Regions from separate parts of the Bradyrhizobium sp. UFLA05-153 genome, predicted to be linked through region 2. Evidence: riboswitches for the same ligand, from Rfam matches in the RefSeq annotation. Region 2 holds a riboswitch; the other holds the start of a gene.

Region 1 (10,491 bases), on a different contig from region 2:
TGCGTCGGGCCGCGCCAGCATCTTCTCGTAGACGAGGCGGCCGACGATCTGGCCGTGCTCGAGGATGAAGGGCACTTCGCGCGAGCGCACCTCGAGTACCGCGCGCGCGCCTTGCCCGCCCGCACCGGCATAGCCGAAGCCGGGATCGAAGAAGCCGGCATAGTGCACGCGGAATTCGCCGACCAGAGGATCGAACGGCACCATCTCCGCGGCGTAGTCCGGCGGCACCTGCACGGCTTCCTTGGAGGCGAGGATGTAGAACTCGCCGGGATCGAGAATGAGGCTGCCGTCGGGACGCGCCGAGATCGGCTCCCAGAAATCCTCGACCGCGTAGCCGGCGCGGCGATCGACGTCGACGACGCCGGTGTGTCGTTTGGCGCGATAGCCGACGAAGCCGCCGCCCTTCTCGCCGGAGAGATCGACAGAGACGGCGACACCGCCGGTGAGATCGGCCTCGTCGATATCGACGAGACGCTCGGTCGCATGCAGCGCCTCGAGCTGGTCAATGTTGAGGATGGCATCGCCGGTGCGGAAGCGCACCTGCGATAGCCGCGAGCCTTCGCTCACCAGCACCGGAAACGTTTTTGGGCTGATCTCGGCATAGAGCGGGCCATGATAGCCCGCGCCGATCATGTCGAAGCGGCGGGTGCCGTCGGCGATCACGCGGGTAAAGACGTCGAGCCGGCCGGTCGAGCTCTTCGGATTGGCGGCCGCGACGATCTCCGGCGGCAGCGCGAGGCTCTCTAGCAGCGGCACGATGTAGACGCAATTGGTCTCCAGCACCGCGCCGTCGGCAAGGCTGAACTCATGCAGCTTCAGCTCATCGATGCGCTCGGCGACGGTCGCGCCCGGCCCGGGCAGGAAGCTCGCGCGGACGCGGTAGGCGATATCGCCGAGACGCAAATCGAGGCTCGCCGGCTGGATCTGGCTTTCGACGAAGTCGTAGGCGGGCAGGATGAGCCCGTCATCCGCCATCGCCGCGATCATGCGGTCGGGCAGAATACCATTGGCGTCGGCGGCGACCGTGAACGTCAACCGGTGGTCCTCATCTCGGGTCAAACGCATCCAAAAATGCGGAAAAACGAACCTTTTACCGCTATCCGATGGATGCCTTGACGAAAAGGGCATGGCGGAATATGAGCATGACTTATCCCGTGGTGATTTGAGCCGGCCGGCTTGCAGCCACGTTAAATAAATCGCTAAACAGGCCGGGGACCTCTGTGATCCCGGCCAGTGGAGATATCCAGGCCGGTTTTTTTTGTGACCATTTGCAAGTGGTCACGTTGGAGGTCCTATGTCGAAGTCCCCGGCGTCCGCCGCGCAATACCGTCCCGAAACCCGCCTGGTCCATTCCGGCACCCTGCGCTCGCAATATGGCGAGACGTCCGAGGCGTTGTTCCTGACCCAGGGCTACGTCTACGCGAGCGCCGAGGAATGCGAGGCGCGGTTCAAGGGCGAAGATCCCGGCTTCATCTATTCGCGCTATTCCAACCCGACGATCGCGATGTTCGAGCAGCGCATGATCGAGCTCGAAGGCGCCGAAGCCGCCCGCTCGGCAGCGACCGGCATGGCCGCGGTGACAACCGCGATCCTGGCGCCCTTGAAGTCTGGCGATCACGTGGTGGCATCAAAGGCGCTGTTCGGCTCGTGCCTCTACGTGGTGCAGGATCTGTTGCCGCGCTACGGCATCGAGACCACGCTGGTCGATGGTCTGGATCTCGACCAGTGGCAGCGCGCGGTCAAGCCGAACACCAAGACGTTCTTCCTGGAGAGCCCGACCAATCCGACGCTCGACGTGCTCGACATCCCGGCCATCGCCGAGATCGCGCACAAGGGCGGCGCACGGCTCGTTGTCGACAACGTGTTCGCCACCCCGATCTGGCAGAGCCCGCTCGCGCTCGGTGCCGATGTCGTGGTCTATTCCGCGACCAAGCATATCGACGGCCAGGGTCGGTGCCTGGGGGGCGTCATCCTGTCGTCGGAAGCCTTCATCGCCGAGCACATCCACAATTTCATGCGCCAGACCGGGCCGTCGATCTCGCCGTTCAACGCCTGGGTTTTGCTCAAGGGGCTGGAGACGCTCGGCGTGCGCGTGCGTGCGCAGACCGACACCGCGGCCCGCGTTGCCGAGGTGCTCGCGAGCCATCCAAAGATCTCGCGGCTGGTCTATCCCGGCCGCGCCGATCATCCGCAGGCGGCGCTGGTGAAGAAGCAGATGCGCGGCGGCTCGACGCTGGTCGGCTTCGAGGTCAAGGGCGGCAAGCAGGCGGCATTCCGCGTGCTCAATGCGCTTAAGCTGGCGAAGATTTCGAACAATCTCGGCGACGCCAAGAGTCTGGTGACGCATCCGGCGACCACGACGCATCAGCGCCTGAAGCCGGAAGACCGCGCTGCGCTCGGCATCAGCGAGGGCTTTATACGCTTCTCCGTGGGGCTCGAGCATGCCGATGATCTGATCGAGGATCTCACCGCGGCGCTGGAGAAGGCGTAACCACGCACTCGAAATCGTAGGGTGGGCAAAGCGAAGCGTGCCCACCACTTCTGCCGACGTTTGAGTTAGATAAAGTGGTGGGCACGGCGCTAACGCGCCTTTGCCCACCCTACGGCAGCTACATCGGCCTATACGTCCGCACGTCGGCAGGCACGTTGACCCCTAACTTGATCTGGCCGACGGAGCGGATGATGTCGTCGCCGAGGAGCTGCGCGAAGCAGGCGTAGCCCCAATCATTCATGTGCAGGCCGTCGGAGATCACGAAACTCTCGACCGGAATGGCCTGCTTCTCGTGCCAGTCGCGCATCACCTCGAAGCGCGGGAAGATCCCGACGTGGCGGAGCTCGGCGACACGGCCGAGCAGCTTCACCATCTTGCCGGCGCTCTCGGGGCGCTCGGTGACGCGCGGCGAATATTGCGGATCGACCAGCACGATGTCGGCATCGCCGGCCGCCTGGATGCGCGTGATGCCGTCCTCGACGAGCTTTGCGGTGTCGCCCGGATCGAGGTTGCGCAGCACCGCATTGGTGCCGACCTGCCAGATCACGAGGTCCGGATGCACGTCGATCACCTCCTTCTGGAGGCGCTTCATCATCTCGGGCGCGTCCTCGCCGCCGACACCGGCGTTGATGACGGTGATGTCGGCAGTCGGATATTGCCGGCGAAGCTGTCCGGCGAGGCGGTTCGGATAGTTGAAATCGGGCGAGCTCGCACCGAAGCCCGCCGTCGACGACGATCCGAACGCGACGATCACGACCGGCTTGCCGGCGACCAGCTTGCCCGCGACATGCGGCAGCGAGCCCATCGATTTCGCGCTGCCCTTGTTCGCGCTGCCCTTGGGCGGCAGGCACGGCACGCGGCTAAAGATGTCGCCGGCGGATTTGGCGACCTGCTTGACCCTGTCAATGGCCCGCGCGGTGAGGCCGCGCTGCTCGGGAAAGTCTTGCTGGCTGGTCGCGGGGGTCGTGATCTGCGGTGCGGGCGCCGGACCAGCGGCCTGTGGGGCCGTCGGCGCGACCGCCACGGCCTGCGCGTGGGCGGGTGACAGCGCCACAGGCATCAGCAGCGCGGCCGCTATGGGCGCAGCCAGCCATGCCGTCAGGCCAAAAGGGCGGAAAGAACTCATTTACGCTGAACCTCAATTTTGCTGCTGGGCCGGACCCAGATGGGCGGCATCGACGACGAACTGCGCCAGCGCCCGGCCAAGGCAATCATGGACCTGTTTCGCCAACTCCGGTCCACGCGACGAATTGAACAGGTCGAACTGCCCCTGATCATTCCATTGACGCATGATCGCGAAACGGTCGAACAGCGGAATATCATGCTCCTGCGCGACCACGCGCATATTATCTAGGTAGGGCGGCACCGAGATCATGGTTTCGGTCCGCGGGCTATACTGCAAGTTCATCAATATAACGTCGGCCCCAGCGTTTTGCAGCGCAGTAACGCCATCCGTGACGGCACCGCGGAACTCATCGGGATCGATGGATCGGATAGCATCCACGGTCCCGGTCTGCCAGATGACCAAAGTAGGCCTTTTCGCTTCCATAAGCTTAACGAAGGTGGATGCGGCCTCTTCTGCGGTCTTCTTGCTCTGTAGTTCTACGGAGACGTGCACCGGTTCCGACGGCAGCTTCTCCTTCAGGATCGCCTGCAGCCGGGCCGGATAGGAGCTCTCTTCCGACGACGGGATGGTGGTCGACCGGCTGCCGACGACCAGGATTTCGAGCGGCTTTTCGCTCTTCACGGCCTCGGCGACCTTCGGGAGCTGGCTTTCGGTGGCGAGCAGATAGGACGGCACCTCGCAGGCCGCAGGCCCTGCGGGAGCTTGAGGCGCAGCATTATCCTCGGCGCGCGCGGAAGGCGCGGCGAGCACACCGCATAGCAGGATCAGGCTCCGGAGAACCTTCGCCTTCATCAGCCCCCTCCCGCCAGATCGGCGTTGCCGACGGCGTTTTTGGTTTTCGAACCGCTCTTGTCAGCCACCTGCTTGTACCACGAAATCACCCAGGCCATGGCCCACATGATCAGGATTCCGCAGAGACTAATCAGCGCATGCATGCCCGGGCCACCGGACACCTCGGCCAGGATGAAATGGCCGGCAAAGGCCAGGAACACGCCGAGGCAGAAGATCTCCAGCGAATGCTGGCCGCAGAGGATCAACGGCCTCAGGAGAGGCGATTTCAGGCCCGGCCAGTCCCGCGGCAGGAAGCGCACGGTGAGCGCGGCCAGCGCCAGGAAATGCGTGAAGCGCAGCACGTCCAGATCGGTCTTGTCGATCGGATACATCCACTGCTCGATCCGCTTCGGCATGAAGTGGGAGAGCTGCGGCACGTACCAGGTCAACGTCACGTAGAACGCCGCGGCCAGATAGGCGATCGAGATCCACATCGTCACGGGTGATGCCAGGATCCGTGACATGCGCCGTGCACCTCCGAGCGCACACCAGGCACCGAACACGAACAGCAATTGCCAGGCCAGCGGGTTGAACGCCCAGAAGCCGTTCGGATAGGCCGAAAAATAGAGATCGAACTCCCAAGTCACCACGTAGAGCACGACCGACAGGCCGAGCGTGAGATCCGGCTTCCATTTCATCAGCCAGAGGATCAGCGGCAGCGCCAGCATCAACACGATGTAGAGCGGCAGCACGTCCATGTTGACGGGCCGGAAGCGCAGCAGCAGCGCCTGCACGATGGTGACGTCGGGCTGCTTGAGGAAATCCATGATGCCCATCTCTTCCGTGTAGAGCGGGTTCTCGAAGCTGGTCGCGACATAGGAGATTTCCGCGAGGAAGATCGTGAACAGGAAGACGTGGGCGACATAGATCTGCCAAACCCGACGCAGGATCCGCGCCGTGGCGATGACGACGCCTGAGTCCAGCATCGCGCGGCCGTAGACGAAGGCCGCGGTGTAGCCGGAGATGAAGATGAAGATCTCGGTGGCGTCGCTGAAGCCGTAGTTGCGGATGGTGAACCAGGTCAGCAGATTTGGCGGCAAGTGGTCGATGAAGATCAGCCACAACGCCAGCCCGCGGAAAAGGTCGAGGCGAAGCTCGCGCTCGCCGATGACGGGCAGCGTGATGGCGGGCGCCGCCGCGCGCGGCTTCGCCTCCACGGTGGACTTGGCATCCGCGGTTCCGGCGACCGGTGATCCCGTCACTTGGTCGGCAATGGTCATCGGGCCAAAACCCTTGCGCAAATCGCAGCGTTTGAGGAGTGTACCGGGCCGGTGGCCTGCTCGCAAAGCGATCGGATCACATTGGGGTGTAACTACGGTGCCAATTCGGGCGGCACGATGTCGCTGACGCCGCGAGCCACGATTGGTTCCCGGCAAGCTTTTCGTTATGATGGCAGCCATGTACCGTGCCGTGACCCGCCAGATCGAAGTGACCGTCGAGCCGAACTTTGTCCCGGAGCAGTCGTCGGCCGAGCGCTCGCGCTACTTCTGGTCCTACACCATCGTGATCACCAATTCCGGCGACGAGACCGTGCAGCTCAAGACGCGGCACTGGATCATCACCGACGCGACGGGGCGGCAGCAGGAGGTTAAAGGCGAAGGCGTGATCGGCGAGCAGCCGATCCTCGCGCCCGGCGAGCGCTACGAATACACCTCCGGCGTCCCGCTCTCGACCGCCTCGGGCTTCATGACCGGCCGCTACCAGATGGTCAACGAAAGCGGCGAGCGATTTGAGATCGACGTGCCGACGTTCTCGCTGGACAGCCCGGACGGCGGCAAGCGGGTGTTGAATTGAGGGGCGGCGAGCTGCGGTATCGCGACTGTAGCTGCCGTAGGGTGGGCAAAGCGAAGCGTGCCCACCATCTCTCCAATCATGCGACAGAAGTTGATGGGCACGCTTCGCTTTGCCCACCTACGATTTCCGAGCGCTTGGCTACGCGTTTTCCACGCCCGCCTCGTGCGGCGTGAATTGATACACCGAGCTGCAGAACTCGCAGGTCACGACGACCTTGTCGTCCTTGACCATCGCGGCACGATCATCCGGCGAAAAGCTCTTCAGCATCGCTGCCACCGCATCGCGCGAGCAGGAACATTCCGCCTTCAGACCGTGCGGCTTGAACACGCGCACGCCGCGCTCGTGGAAGAGGCGGTACAACAGCCGCTCGCCGGAGAGATCGGGATCGATCAGCTCGACGTCCTCGGCCGTGCCGATCAGCGAGCGCGCCTCGACCCAGGCATCGTCCTCGGCGACGGTATGCGGCGTGGTGCCTTCGGGCGCGTCACCGGGATGCAGGTCGGCCTGTCGCGCGCGCTCCGGCGCCTTCGGCAAGAACTGCATCAAGAGACCACCGGCGCGCCAGCGGTGCTTGCCGCCGTCGCTCGAGCGCCATTCCTCGCCGACGGCGAGGCGCACCTGGGTCGGGATCTGCTCCGAGCGCAGGAAGTACTCATGCGCGGCGTCTTCCAGGCTGCCGCCGTCGAGCGCGACGAGGCCCTGGTAGCGGCTCATATCCGCGCCCTGGTCGATGGTCATGGCGAGATGGCCGCGACCGAGCAGCGAGCCGGAGTCCTTCGCCTCGCCGAGCCGCGAGGCGTCGTAGCGGGCATAGGCGCGCAGGCGGTCGGGTGCCTTGAAGTCGACCACCAGGAATGACACCGGGCCGTCAGTCTGCGCCTGAAGAATGAAGCGACCTTCGAATTTCACCGCCGAGCCGAGCAGCGTCGTCAGCACGATGGCCTCGCCAAGCAGCTTGCCGACCGGCGCGGGATAATCGTGCTTGGTGAGGATATCGTCGAGCGTGGGCCCGAGCCGGGTCAAGCGCCCGCGCACGTCGAGCGCATCGACCTCGAAGGGCAGCACGGCATCGTCGACGGGAACGGAAGACGGCGCGCGAACCGGGCTTTCGGGCCCGGCTTTGATGTCAGGGGATTGGGAGACCATGGCGCTCTATCTGGGGTCGGAGGAGGTGAAATGGAAGGGGTGACGAGACGCTCCGTTTCGGATGCAGAATGGATCGTACACAGCACACCATATTCGGTGTCGTCCCCGATCTGCGCTCCGCTTCGCTGCGCTTGTCCGAGACGACGACCAACGTTAGGGCGAAAGCAGCGCCACGCCGCCATCGCCACGGCACTGTCGTCCGCCAGGACGACGATCCAAACCTACTTCACCGCGTCAAAGCACCAGGCCAAAATGCCCTTCTGCGCGTGCAGGCGGTTTTCGGCCTCGTCGAACACGACGGATTGCGGGCCGTCGATCACCTCGTCGGTAACCTCCTCGCCGCGATGGGCGGGCAGGCAGTGCATGAACAGCGCATCGGGCTTGGCGAGCGACATCAGCTTGGCGTTGACTTGGTAGGGCTTGAGCACGTTGTGGCGGCGCTCGCCTTCCTTGTCGCCCATCGAGACCCAGGTATCGGTGACGACGCAATCGGCGCCGCGCACCGCGGCTTCCGGATCGGTACCCAGCATGATCGGAGCGCCCGTCGCCTTCACCCAGTCGCGCATGGCCTTTTTCGGCGCGAGCTCCGGCGGGGTCGCGACATTGAGGTTGAACTTGAAGCGCTCGGCGGCATGCGCCCAGGAGGCGAGAACGTTGTTGTCGTCGCCGGTCCAGGCCACCGTCTTTCCTTCGATCGGCCCCCGATGCTCCTCATAGGTCATGAGGTCGGCCATCACCTGGCAGGGATGCGAACGCCGCGTCAGCCCGTTGATGACGGGCACGGTCGCATTCGCCGCGAGCTCGAGCAGCGCATCGTGATTGAGGATGCGGATCATGATGGCATCGACATAGCGCGACAGCACGCGCGCGGTGTCGGCGATGGTCTCGCCGCGGCCGAGCTGCATCTCGGCGCCGGTGAGCATGATGGGCTCGCCGCCGAGCTGGCGCATGGCGACATCGAACGACACCCGCGTCCGCGTCGACGGACGCTCGAAGATCATCGCCAGCGTCTTGCCTTCGAGCGGCTTGACCGGCTGATGCGCCTTCTGCTTCGCCTTCATGGCGGAGGAAGCGGCGAGCATGCTCTTGAGCTCCGACAGCGGCAGCTCGTTGATGTCCAGGAAGTGCTTGGGCGTCTTGCTCATCAGCCTGCCGCCCGTGCCTTGAGATTTGATTCGATCGCCGTGCAGGCGCGCTCGAGCCGCGCGACGCCCTCCTCGATCTCCGCCTCGGTGACGATCAAAGGCGGCAGGAAGCGCACCACATTGTCGCCGGCGCCGACGGTGAGCAGCTTTTCGTTGCGCAGCGCGGTGGCGAGATCGCCGGAGGGCACGACGGCCTTGAGGCCGATCAAAAGCCCCTCGCCGCGCACCTCGCTGACGACATCGGGATGGCGGTCGATCACGGAGGCCAGCTTCTGCTTGAGCAGCAGCGACATCTTCTGCACGTGATCGAAGAAACCGGGCTTGAGCATGACGTCGAGCACGGCGTTCGCCGCGGACACGGCGAGCGGATTGCCGCCGAAGGTCGAGCCGTGCGAGCCAGGCGTCATGCCTGAGGCGGCTTCGGCGGTCGCAAGGCACGCGCCGATCGGAAAGCCGCCGCCGAGTGCCTTCGCAAGCGACATCACGTCGGGAGTCACGCCGAGACGGCGATGGGCAAAGAGATCGCCGGTGCGGCCCATGCCGGTCTGCACCTCGTCGAAGGCAAGCAGAAGACCATGCTCGTCGCAGAGCTGGCGCAGCGCGCGATAGAAGGCGGGAGGAGCCGAGCGTACGCCGCCCTCGCCCTGGATCGGCTCGATCAGGATGCCTGCAGTCTGTGGGCCGATCGCCTTCTTGACGGCTTCGAGGTCGCCATGCGGCACCTGGTCAAAGCCGTCGAGCTGCGGGCCGAAACCTTCGAGATATTTTGCCGAGCCGGTCGCCGCGAGCGTTGCCAGCGTGCGGCCATGGAAGGCGCCCTCGAAAGTGATCATGCGGTAGCGCTCGGGATGGCCCTTGGAGGCGTGATAGCGGCGCACCACTTTGATTACGCATTCCATCGCCTCGGCGCCCGAATTGCAGAAGAACACGAAGTCCGCAAAGCTCTCGTTGCAGAGCCTGACTGCCAGCTTCTCGCCGTCCGGGCTCTGGAACAGGTTCGACATGTGCCAGAGCTTCGTGGCCTGCTCCTGCAAGGCCTTGACCAAAGCGGGATGTGCATGGCCCAGCGCATTCACGGCGACACCCGAGGTGAAATCGAGATAGCGCTCGCCATTGGTCGCGACCAGCCAGCAGCCTTCGCCGCGCTCGAAGCCGAGCTCGGCCCTGGCGAAAACGGGAAGCAAATGCGTCGCGGCGCTTTTGGTCATGACGGTCACTTGAATGTTGAGGCTGGCTCACGAGACTGCCTTGCGCAGCGCATCGTTGACCTGCCCGGAAAACGAAACGTGCCGCCTTTTAAGGGCGGCACGTGTCACCATTTTATGCTTGGAAAAACCGCTGTCAATGCCGCCAGAAGGCCCTGCAAGGCGTGCGGCCGTAGTCTTGCGGTGGCATTTTTGAGTTCTTTTAGCGACGGAACATGTGGACGCGGAGCCGCAGACTCTTGCGCGGGAGTCACGCCATATTGTAGCGTTTCCCCTGTCAGATACGACATCTCGTGCAGCAGTTCTGATCCTCTTAGTCCTCATGTACCGGCGTAGCGTTCAGGTGCGTTTTCGCGCCCGGCGAGCCTTAAGGGATTCTGGCGGCACGGGTTTTTCGAGGCTTAGACATCGCCACGCGGCCCCAAGGGATTGGCAGGCGCGCGGCGAGGGGAAGGGTGCAATGACGGTTTTGACCTGGTCCGACGATCGCGTCGAGCAATTGAAAAAGCTCTGGGAAGCCGGGCTTTCGGCCAGCCAGATCGCTGCCGAACTCGGGAATGTGACCCGCAACGCCGTAATCGGCAAGGTGCACCGGCTGGGCCTGTCCGGCCGCGCCAAGAGCCCGTCCTCGGCGGCTCCCCGGCCGCGCAAGGCGCGCCCGGCGCAGCACATGATGCGGGTGAGCCGCCCGATCTCGCGCGGCAACACCGCCCTCGCCCAGGCCTTCGAGGTCGAGGTCGAGCCCGATCCGAT
Region 2 (10,491 bases):
CGCGGAAGGCGATGCCGCGGCAGGCGCCGCCGCGGTCGAGCCCGAGCACGAGGCCCGGCTTCTCCGGCGTGCCGCGATGGACGAAGGAATAGACGCAGAGCGCGCGATGCTCGCCGACCAGGCGCGCGGGCACGCGTTCCTCGAATTCGAAGCCCGGGCGCCACATCAGCGAGCCATAGCCGAACACCCAGAGGTCGCCGGTGGTCGTCGTGACGGAGGGGAGGGTATTTTCGGACATGTTTGGCACCGCTACCGGACCCCGCCATCCAGGCGAAGCGAATTCTCCACCTTTTGCAGCAAGCTAACCTCGCTTACATTTGCCATCATCTGGGGTCAAAGGGTCGCCGCATGTCCGATATGACCGTTGCCGCCAGGCGGCGCCCCCGCTGGGGCCTTTTCATCGCGCCCGTCCTCCTCTTGATTCTCGCCGTCGCCTGGAGCGGCTTCTGGTTCTATGCCGCTTCCCAGGCCGAAGTGGCTGCCGACGCGTGGCGCGCCCAGGAGGCCAAGTCAGGCCGTATCTATGATTGCGCCAAGCGCTCGATCGCCGGCTTCCCGTTCCGCTTCGAGGTGCAATGTTCCGGTGCCAGCGTCTCGCTGGTCTCGCAGACCGCGAGCAAGACGCCGTTCACGGCCAAGCTCGACAACATCCTGGTCGTTGCCCAGGTCTATGATCCCAAGCTCGTGATCGCCGAATTCACCGCACCGGCGACGCTGACCGACGGCGTTACGCAGACGTCCTTCGTGGTGAACTGGAGCAAGGGCCGCAGCAGCGTGGTGGGCCTGCCGGCCGTGCCGGATCACGCCTCGATCGTGTTCGACGATCCCGCCATCAATCGCGTCGACGGCTCGGTGCAGGTACCGGTTGCCAAGGCCAGGCAGGTGGAGCTGCACGGACGTCTCGCCGAGGGATCCTCGCGCGACAATCCCATCATCGAAACCGTGCTCCAGATCGCGCAAGGCAGCATCCAGGGGGTGCATCCGCTGCTCGCCGAGCCGTTCGAAGCGGACGTGCGTTCGAAGATCACGGGGCTGAAAGATTTTGCGCCAAAGCCGTGGCCGCAGCGTTTCCGCGAGCTGCAGGCCGCCGGCGGCCATATCGAGATCGTACAGTCGCGTATTCAGCAGGGCGAGTTGATCGCGGTCGCGGCCGGCACGCTCGGCATCTCGGCCAACGGCCGCCTCGACGGTGAATTGCAGATGACGGTGACGGGCCTCGAGCGCGTGATCCCCGCACTTGGCATCGACAAAATGCTGGAAGAGGGCGTGCCGCAGGCAACCCTTGACCGCGTCGCGCCGGGCGTGAAGTCGCAGGACCTCAACAACCTCTTCGGCGCGCTCGACCGCGCCATCCCCGGCCTCGGCAAGGTCGTGAAGCAGAACGCCAATGTCGGCGTTGCCGCAGGCATCAACGCGCTCGGCACCGAAAGCATGCTGGAAGGCAAGAAGGCGCGCAGCTTCCCGCTTCGCTTCGCCGATGGCGCCGTGATGCTCGGCGCGCTGAAGGTCGCGCAGCTCCCGCCGCTGTATTGATTTCCCGTCATTGCGAGCCACCGGGTCCGCGCGTAGCGCGGCCCGATGACAGGCTCCGCGAAGCAATCCAGAAAGCCTCCGCGGAGGTAGTCTGGATTGCCTCGTCGCTTCGCTCCTCGCAATGACGGAGGAGAGATTTGTGACCTACTGCTTCGTCAGCGGCGGATGCGGACGGCCGAAATCCGGCGCCGCCGAATCCTGGCCGATCTCGACGATGCCGCGGCGGATGGCGCGGGTGCGGGTGAAGTGGTCGAACAATGCCTCGCCGTCACCGCGACGGATCGCGCGCGTGAGTTTTGCGAGGTCCTCGTTGAAGGTGCCGAGCATCTCCAGCACGGCCTCCTTGTTGGCGAGGAAGACGTCGCGCCACATCGTCGGATCGGACGCCGCGATGCGCGTGAAGTCGCGAAAGCCGCCGGCGGAGAACTTGATCACCTCGGACTCCGTCACCTGTTGCAGCTCGTCGGCGGTGCCGACGATGGTGTAGGCGATCAGATGGGGCAGATGGCTGGTGATCGCGAGCACGAGATCGTGATGATCTGGTGTCATGATCTCGACCTTGGCGCCGAGCGCGGCCCAGAACGCGCGCAATCGATCGACGGCGGCTGCGTCGACGCCCTCGGGTGGCGTGAGGATGCACCAGCGATTGATGAACAACTCGGCGAAGCCGGAATCCGGGCCCGAATGCTCGGTGCCCGCGACAGGATGCGCGGGGACAAAATGAATGCCCTGCGGGAGGTGCGGCGCCATGTCCCTGACGATCGCGCCCTTGACCGAGCCGACGTCGGAGATGATCGCGCCCGGCTTCAGATGCGCAGCGATCTCCTGCGCCACGGGGCCGCAGGCGCCGACGGGAATGCAGAGGATGACGAGGTCGGCGTCCTTCACTGCCTCGATATTGGTTGCGACCACGTGATCGACGATGCCGAGCTCGGCGACGCGCGCCCGCGTCCCCTCCGAGCGCGCCGTGGTGACGATCTCATTGGCAAGGCCCTGGAGCTTCGCGGCTCGCGCGATCGAGCCGCCGATCAGGCCGAAGCCGATCAGTGCGACGCGCTGGAAGTGCGGGGCGACGCTCATTTGCCCCCCATGAAGTCGCGCAGGCCTTCGACCACGAGGCGATTGGCTTCCTCGGTGCCGATCGTCATGCGCAGTGAATGGGGCAGGCCGTAGTTCTTCAGTGCGCGCAGCACCAGTCCCCGTTTGGTCAGGAAGGCGTCGGCTTCATCCGAGGTCCTGCCCTTCTCGGCCGGGAAATGGATCAGTACGAAGTTGGCTACGCTCGGCGTGACCTTCAGCCCGAGCTTGCCGATCTCCTCGGTCAGCCAGTTGCGCCAGGTCTCGGTGAATTGCTTCGACATCTGCTGATGCGCGGTGTCCTCGATCGCGGCGACCGCGGCATACATCGCCGGCGTCGAGACGTTGAACGGACCGCGGATGCGGTTCACCGCATCGATGATGTGCGCAGGACCGAACATCCAGCCGACGCGCAGCGCGGCGAGGCCGTGGATCTTGGAGAAGGTGTGCGTCACGACCGTGTTCTCGGTGGTCGCGACCAGCTCGATCCCCATCTCGTAGTCGTTGCGAGACACGTAGTCGCAATAGGCGGCGTCGAGCACGAGCAGCACGTGCGACGGCAGGCCGGCCCGCAGGCGCTTGACCTCGTCGAACGGCAGATAGGTGCCGGTCGGATTGTTGGGGTTGGCGAGCCAGACGAGCTTGGTGCGCGGCGTCACCGCTTTCAGGATGGCGTCGACGTCGGCGGTGAAGTTCGCCTCCGCCGCCACGATGTTCCTGGCACCGTTCGCCATGGTCGCGATCGGGTAGACCAGGAAGCCGTGGGTGGTGGAGATCGCTTCATCGCCCCGGCTGAGATAGGTGTGGGCGAGCAGATTGAGGATCTCGTCCGAGCCGGCGCCGCAGATGATGCGGTCGGGATCGAGGCCATAGATGCGGCCGATCGCTTCGCGCAGCACGCGCGAGGTGCCTTCCGGATAGTCCTCCAGATGCGTCGCCACATGCGTGAACGCCTCGATCGCCTTGGGCGAGGGCCCGAACGGCGTCTCGTTCGCCGACAGCTTGAACACCTTGCGGCCCGGCTCCGGCACCGGGCTCCTGCCGGGCGTATAGGGCGCAATATCGAGAATGCCGGGATTCGGCACGGGGCGGGACATCGTCTACTCCGGAAAGGATGCGGGGCGGCCTCAGGCCACGTCAGATCTGGCCGTCCCGGTCGGGGGCACCGTATAGCGCGTTGCGTGGCCGCCGACGAGAGCCGACGAGCGGACCGAGGCACCGGCCCGGATCAGGGCCATTTTGATCTTCTCGAAGCCGATGCCAGTCTCCGACACCAGCAGCGCAGCGCCGTCGAAGGCGGTATCGGGCACCGCGACGATGTCGGCGAGCGGCGCCAGCGCCCTCGCCGTGTCGGCGTTCCAGCCGGACACGCGCACGCTCCACGTCTGGACCTCCGTGACCATGGCATCGTCGGCGACCCGCGAGATCACGAAGACGGGCAGCGCGGCCGGATGGTCGGCGCGCTCGAGGAAGGGCAGCCGCGCGATGATTTTCGGCGCGCCCTCGGCCTCGAGCTCGCTCCACCATGGCGTGCGGCTCGAGATCGCCGAGACCAGAGCCAAATCACCCTTCGATTTCGCCAACGCCTCGACGGCGGCCTGAGCGCTGAAATGCGGCACATAGGGCGTGGTGAAGCCGAAATGGAATCGCGCCGAATCTCGCATCGCGGACTCGCCGACCGAGACGTCGGCATGCACCGAGAACGGCGCCTGCACATAAGTGAAGGTCGAGATGATGACGCGCCAGATGCTCTCGATCGTGTCGAGCGGCAGGATGCCGCGATGGCGCTCGACGAGGCGGCGCATCATGCTGGCCTCGCGCGCCGGCCGGAAGGCCGAGCCGACCTCCTGCGTCTGCTTCGCCTGGATCAGGCGATCGATGATGTCGCCGCGCTGCATCAGCAGGCGATGCACTTCCTCGTCGATCGCATCGATCTCCTTGCGCAATTCCTGGAGCGATGGTGGCGCGGGCGGACGCTGGGACATATCTGTCGGTCTGTCAGGGGCTCGTGAAGGGCGGATCGGCTGAGCCGGATCCGCCGACGCTATGGGTCTTGATTAGGCAGGATGGACGCCGAAAGCAAAGAGAAATGGCGGCCATTTCGCCTGACATGGCAGGGCCTCATTTGGTTAATCGGCGCCTCGGCTTGACGAATAGCGCGCCAGCAACTAGTTTTTGCCTGTTCCGTGGTCATTTGAGCCGGCCGGCTTGCAGCCACGTTAAAAAACTCGCTAAACAGGCCGGGGACGCATCCGATCCCGGCCGAACCTATCGTTCAGGCCGGGTTTTTCATGGCCTGATGTCAGCGGCGGCTTGAGGGCCGTCGCCAACGAGGTCGATGTCAGATGGTTGGCGTCACGACGGTACCGAGCCCAGCGATCGCCGAGGAGCGCTCGCACGAGGCGGATCATCCGAGCTCGCAGGTTGCGCATTTCGGCGCGGACCAGCCGTTGTCGCTCGATTGCGGGATCGACCTCAGCCCGTTCCAGATCGCCTACCAGACCTATGGCGAGCTCAACGCCGAGCGCTCCAACGCCGTGCTGATCTGCCATGCGCTGACCGGCGACCAGCATGTCGCAAATGTGCACCCCGTCACCGGCAAGCCCGGATGGTGGGAGACCCTGGTCGGGCCCGGCCGTCCTCTTGATCCTCAACGCTACTTCATCATCTGCGCCAACGTCATCGGCGGCTGCATGGGGTCGACGGGACCTGCCTCGCTCAATCCGGCGACGGGCAAGGTGTGGGGCCTGGATTTTCCGATCATCACCATCCCCGACATGGTGCGCGCGCAGGCGATGCTGATCGATCGCCTCGGCATCGAGACGCTGTTTGCGGTGGTCGGCGGCTCGATGGGCGGCATGCAGGTGCTGCAATGGACCGCGGCCTATCCTGAGCGCGTGTTCTCCGCGCTCGCGATCGCCTGCTCGACGCGGCACTCCGCGCAGAACATCGCCTTCCACGAGCTCGGCCGCCAGGCCGTGATGGCCGATCCCGACTGGCACAATGGCCGCTATGCCGATCACGGCATCCATCCGCATCGCGGGCTCGCGGTGGCACGGATGGCTGCGCACATCACCTACCTCTCGGATGCGGCGCTACACCGCAAGTTCGGCCGGCGCATGCAGGACCGCGAGCTGCCGACGTTCTCGTTCGATGCGGATTTCCAGGTCGAGAGCTATCTGCGCTATCAGGGCTCGTCCTTCGTCGAGCGTTTCGATGCCAACAGCTATCTCTATCTGACACGGGCGATGGACTATTTCGACATCGCCGGCGACCATGACGGCGTGCTGGCGAAGGCGTTTGCCGGCGTCAAGACGCGCTTCTGCGTGGTGTCCTTCACCAGCGACTGGCTGTTCCCGACCTCGGAATCGCGCGCGCTGGTGCACGCGCTCAACGCGTCGAGCGCGCGGGTGTCGTTCGCCGAGATCGAGACCGATCGCGGCCACGACGCCTTCCTGCTCGACGTCCCCGAATTCTTCGATATCTCCCGTGCGTTCCTACAATCGGCGGGCAAGGCGCGCGGCCTCAACGGCAAGGGCAGCTGACGATGTCTGTGCAAGAAGTGCTGCCGCTCGACGGCCTTGCGGCTGAACAGGAAGGTCACTACCGCGCCGATCATCTGCTGGTTGCGGAGATGGTCAGGCGCGGCTCGAAGGTGCTCGACGTCGGCTGTGGCGACGGCGACCTGCTGCAGCTCCTGGAAAACCGCGGCATCGACGGCCGCGGCATCGAGCTGTCGCGCGAGGGCGTCAACCGCTGCGTCGCCAAGGGGCTCGCGGTGGTGCAGGGCGACGCCGACACCGACCTCGTCAACTATCCCGACGACGCCTTCGACTACGTCATCCTATCGCAGACGCTCCAGGCGACGCGGCAGCCGAGGGTGGTGCTGGAAAATCTCCTGCGCATCGGCCACCGCGCGATCGTGTCGTTCCCGAACTTCGGTTACTGGAAGATGCGCCTGCAGCTCCTGATCGGCGGCCACATGCCGCGCACGGAGAATCTGCCCGCGACCTGGTACGACACCGCCAACATCCATTTCTGCACCATCAAGGATTTCGTCCAGCTCTGCGACGAGATCGGCGTGAAGATGGAGCGCGCGGAAGCGCTCGATCTCTACGGGCGCCCGTTGCGGCTCAGATTGCCGTGGTGGGTGTGGAATCTGTTCGGCGAACAGGGCGTGTTTCTGCTGAGCCGCGGCGGTGGGAAGTAAAATCAGCTGACCCTCACCCTGAGGAGCGCGCTCTTGGCGCGCGTCTCGAAGGGCGAGGCCACTGGCGGGGCCTTCATCCTTCGAGACGCGCGTTCCGCGCTCCTCAGGATGAGGGGCTGATGCTTACACCTCGTCATTGCGAGCGCAGCGAAGCAATCCAGAGTCTTTCCGCGGAGGGATTCTGGATTGCTTCGCTGCTCTCGCAATGACGGAATATAGGATGATGCCTTCGCTAATTCGCAGCCACTGACCTCGGATCGCGCACCGGCCAGCGCCCCGCTTCCACCAGCGTGACGAACCGCTCCACCGTTTCGTTGAACAGCGCGGGCTCCTCGAGATTGAGGACATGGCCTGACTTCGGAAACATCGCGAGCCCTGCGGCCAGCAGATGCTTCTTCAGGAACAGGCTCGGCCCGACGCAGGGGTCATCCTCGTCGCCGCAGATGATCAGCGCCGGCGTCGCCACGCGCCCGATCGCTTCCGTCATCATGTAGATCGAGGGGCGGCCGCCCTGGAAGCCGCGCATGGTGTTGGCCGAGCCTCTGGAATCGTGCCGTGCCAGCGCGGCATAGAAATCAGCGTGGCCGCGCGGATCCTTCACCAGAAACGGAATCCGGCTCGGCGCCTCGCGCGTGGCCTTGGCGACCTCGAGAGAGCCGAGTGTCTCGAATTGCTCGGCATTGGCGCGGCACTGCTTGCGCCAGGCTTCGAGATTGTCGAGCTCCGAACCGGAGCCGACGCCCGCGAGCGTCATCGACAGCGCGCGCCCCGGCGCGTTGAGGCCGATCTGCAGCGAGGAATATGCGCCCATCGAGAGGCCGACGAGATGTGCGCGATCGATCGAGAGATGGTCGAGCACCGCGAGTGCATCGGTGTAAAAGTGCTTGTAGGTGTAGACCTCGGCCGATGCCGGCACGTCCAACGGCGCATAGCCGCGCGCGGAATAGGTGATGCAGCGGTGGCCGCGCGAGAAGTAGCGCATCTGCGGCTCCCAATTGGAGTAGTCGGCCGCGAACTCGTGCAGGAAGATGATCGGCGTGCCGTGGCCCGCTTCCTCGAAATAGATGCGGACATCATCCCTGGTCGTGGCGTGGGGCATTAACCGTTTCCCTCTTTCTGGGCCGTCGCGTTAAGCATCGCAGTTAATGCTGTGGGCAGCAATGCGGCAGCATCAGACCAGCATCGACACAGGGTCATCGCGGAAATTCCCTGAAGCGAATTTCTGCAATGCCGCATTGTGCCTTGCTCTTGCCACATCTGGACTTTCATACGACGCGCGGATGTCGGCCACCGCACGGGCCGATGGGAATTGGGGGTGTCAACGAAGGATGAAGAATGTTTGAGTTGTTTGCGTTCGGCCGGCTGCGTCACGTCATCGCGCTGGCTCTCTTCTCCGCGGCGTTCGCCGCATCTATCTCTCCAGCATCGGCACGGTCTCATCGTCACAGCGCAGAGCGGCACGCTTACGTGCATCACGCCGCGCACCATGCCGGCAGGTATCATCACTATCGCCACGCGCGCTCATCGCGCTTCGAGCGCGGCGCCGCGCAGTTGGAGGCGAGCGGCTTCGCCAACACCCAGGCCAGCTATGACCCGAGCGCCAACACCAGCGGCATGGCGGGCGACTTCGGCGGTGGCTCGGGCCTCGTCTCCGAGGCGCGCCGCTATCTCGGCGGCAATCCGACCGGCCGCGGCAGTCTGTGGTGCGCGCGCTTCATGAACATGGTGCTCGAGCACACCGGCCATAAGGGCTCCGGCTCCGACATGGCGAGCTCGTTCGCGCATTACGGAACGCGTGTCTCCGGTCCGCAGGTCGGCGCGATTGCGGTAATGTCGCGCGGCCGCGGCGGCCATGTCGGCATCATCACCGGCATCGACGCCAAGGGCAATCCGATCATGATCTCCGGCAATAACGGCAATCGCGTCCGCGAGGCACCGATCTCGCGCGGCCGGATCTATGCCTATGTGATGCCGAACTGATCGATCGTCCCGGCACATTTTCGAACCTGCCGTCGAGCTCGCGCGACCCTAAGGAGGCGCGGGCTTGGCGGTTACCTCCGTCCGCCCTGCGGATCACGGGGTGTACATGGTGTTCGAGAAAGTGACGCGGGCCGTCTTCGACGAGCTTCTGGCGAACGATGGATCGGCAAGGTTTCGGCGGGAGCTTGCCCGTTACGATCTGGGGTCCGACCCACCTGCGCGGGATGATTGTGCCGTGCTTCGCGGGCCGCTCGCAGCATCCGACTTCGTCGACGTGCCGGCCTTCAACACGCTGGTGATGGGCGATCTGACCGTCGACGGCCTGGTCGATCTGGGGAACGCAGGCGCGTTTGATGAAGGCGGGCTGTTCGTCGTGCTCGGCAATGTCGCCTGCACGGTGTTCTCGACGGGCTTTGCCAAGGGGACGTTCATTGACGGCAATCTCGAAGCCGACTCGTTGATCCTGAACGCCTTCGATGACTCCGCGTTGGTGGTGATGGGAAACCTGCGGACCTATTTCTTCTACGGCCGGGACATCTGGGCGGAGGTCGGCGGCAAGGCCGAGATGCACTACGGCGACGGTTATTGCCTGCCGATCGGCTATACCAGTGCCGGTGCCGAGGCGATCGAACCGTTGCATGATCGTGCGACGTCGCTACGCCGGCAAATCTCGACAATACGGACTATATCGAGCCTCACCGCTTCCTGGACCTGATCAGTAGCGGGCGACCAGTTTTCAAGTGAGGCAAGCAGAACTAACGTTCGTCATTGCGTGGAGCGTAGTTGTAGGGTGAGCGAAGCCACTTGTCCGCCGTAGCTCGTAGAGCGAAGGCGGAAACGTGCCCATCACTTCTGCCTGCGTGGAGTGATGGTGGGCACGGCGCGAGAGCGCCTTTGCCCACCGTACGGCAGCTCACACCAGCTTCGGCTCTTCCATCGCGAGCCGATCGCCGATGGCGATCTCGCCATCTGCGATGACCTCGGCATAGATGCCGCAATCCATGTGGCCGAGATGGCGCGACAGCGTCGGCGGGATTTCGAGATCGCGTTCCGCGGTCACAGGATCGACATTCGTCGCCGCGCAGCGCTTGATGCGCTTGACCACCTTCAGCCGCGCATTGCCGATCGCCAGCGTGTGGCCGAGGAGGTCGAGCTCGGACCAGGCCGGCCAGCCCTGAACGTAGAGGTTGCCGCGGAAGCGCAGGGGATGGACGGCAACGCCGCCCAGCATCTTCTCGATTGCATGGACACTGCCGAGATTGATGATGGAGACGACTTTGCTAGCGACATCCGAAAAGTTGTGGTCGCGGCCGGACAGCACTTTTGGCGGCCCGCGCAGCTCGCTCTGGAAATTGCCGGTGAAGTAGGTCTCGATCGCAGCGCGCCCGCTTGCCGTTTCCAGGTCGCCGCTGGCGACGACCTGGCCGTCCTTGCGGATGGTCAAAAGATTGGTCGCGTCCTCAAAGCGGCTGTTGAGGCCGGCCAGGCGCTCATTGCGCATCAGCATCAGGAACTGGGTCTTGGGCATCCATTGCGGCGCCTCCGGATCGAAGCCGCTCGGGCCGTTCTCGATGGCATAGCGGCGGTCGGCGGGCAGGGTCTGGCCGACCCGCAAGGCGACGCGGGACAGGGGCTCGGGCGTGAGGCCTTTGACCGGATAGCGGTAAAGGCCCGTGATCGCGGCAGTCGGG

The links. Region 2 has a riboswitch for S-adenosylmethionine ahead of metX (homoserine O-acetyltransferase MetX). Riboswitches for the same ligand answer to the same signal wherever they lie in the genome.
Region 1: linked by a shared signal. The riboswitch ahead of Q2941_RS32605 (O-succinylhomoserine sulfhydrylase) and the one ahead of metX (homoserine O-acetyltransferase MetX) in region 2 are both predicted to bind S-adenosylmethionine.

What each region holds. Positions count from the first base shown of each region.
Region 1 is NZ_JBBIAM010000072.1:16,781-27,271, forward strand. It holds gene Q2941_RS32600 (2'-deoxycytidine 5'-triphosphate deaminase) at 1-1,065, opposite strand, end outside; SAM riboswitch at 1,145-1,224, shown strand; gene Q2941_RS32605 (O-succinylhomoserine sulfhydrylase) at 1,295-2,491, shown strand; gene Q2941_RS32610 (SGNH/GDSL hydrolase family protein) at 2,610-3,617, opposite strand; gene Q2941_RS32615 (SGNH/GDSL hydrolase family protein) at 3,630-4,409, opposite strand; gene Q2941_RS32620 (OpgC domain-containing protein) at 4,409-5,668, opposite strand; gene apaG (Co2+/Mg2+ efflux protein ApaG) at 5,847-6,242, shown strand; gene Q2941_RS32630 (Hsp33 family molecular chaperone) at 6,381-7,388, opposite strand; gene argF (ornithine carbamoyltransferase) at 7,610-8,533, opposite strand; gene Q2941_RS32640 (aspartate aminotransferase family protein) at 8,533-9,741, opposite strand; gene Q2941_RS32645 (GcrA family cell cycle regulator) at 10,199-10,491, shown strand, end outside.
Region 2 is NZ_JBBIAM010000046.1:17,770-28,260, forward strand. It holds gene Q2941_RS25545 (gamma-glutamylcyclotransferase) at 1-238, opposite strand, end outside; gene Q2941_RS25550 (DUF2125 domain-containing protein) at 349-1,533, shown strand; gene Q2941_RS25555 (prephenate/arogenate dehydrogenase family protein) at 1,678-2,613, opposite strand; gene hisC (histidinol-phosphate transaminase) at 2,610-3,707, opposite strand; gene Q2941_RS25565 (chorismate mutase) at 3,738-4,595, opposite strand; SAM riboswitch at 4,787-4,866, shown strand; gene metX (homoserine O-acetyltransferase MetX) at 4,956-6,155, shown strand; gene metW (methionine biosynthesis protein MetW) at 6,158-6,820, shown strand; gene Q2941_RS25580 (alpha/beta fold hydrolase) at 7,053-7,919, opposite strand; gene Q2941_RS25585 (TIGR02594 family protein) at 8,156-8,800, shown strand; gene Q2941_RS25590 (hypothetical protein) at 8,865-9,515, shown strand; gene Q2941_RS25595 (MOSC domain-containing protein) at 9,714-10,491, opposite strand, start outside.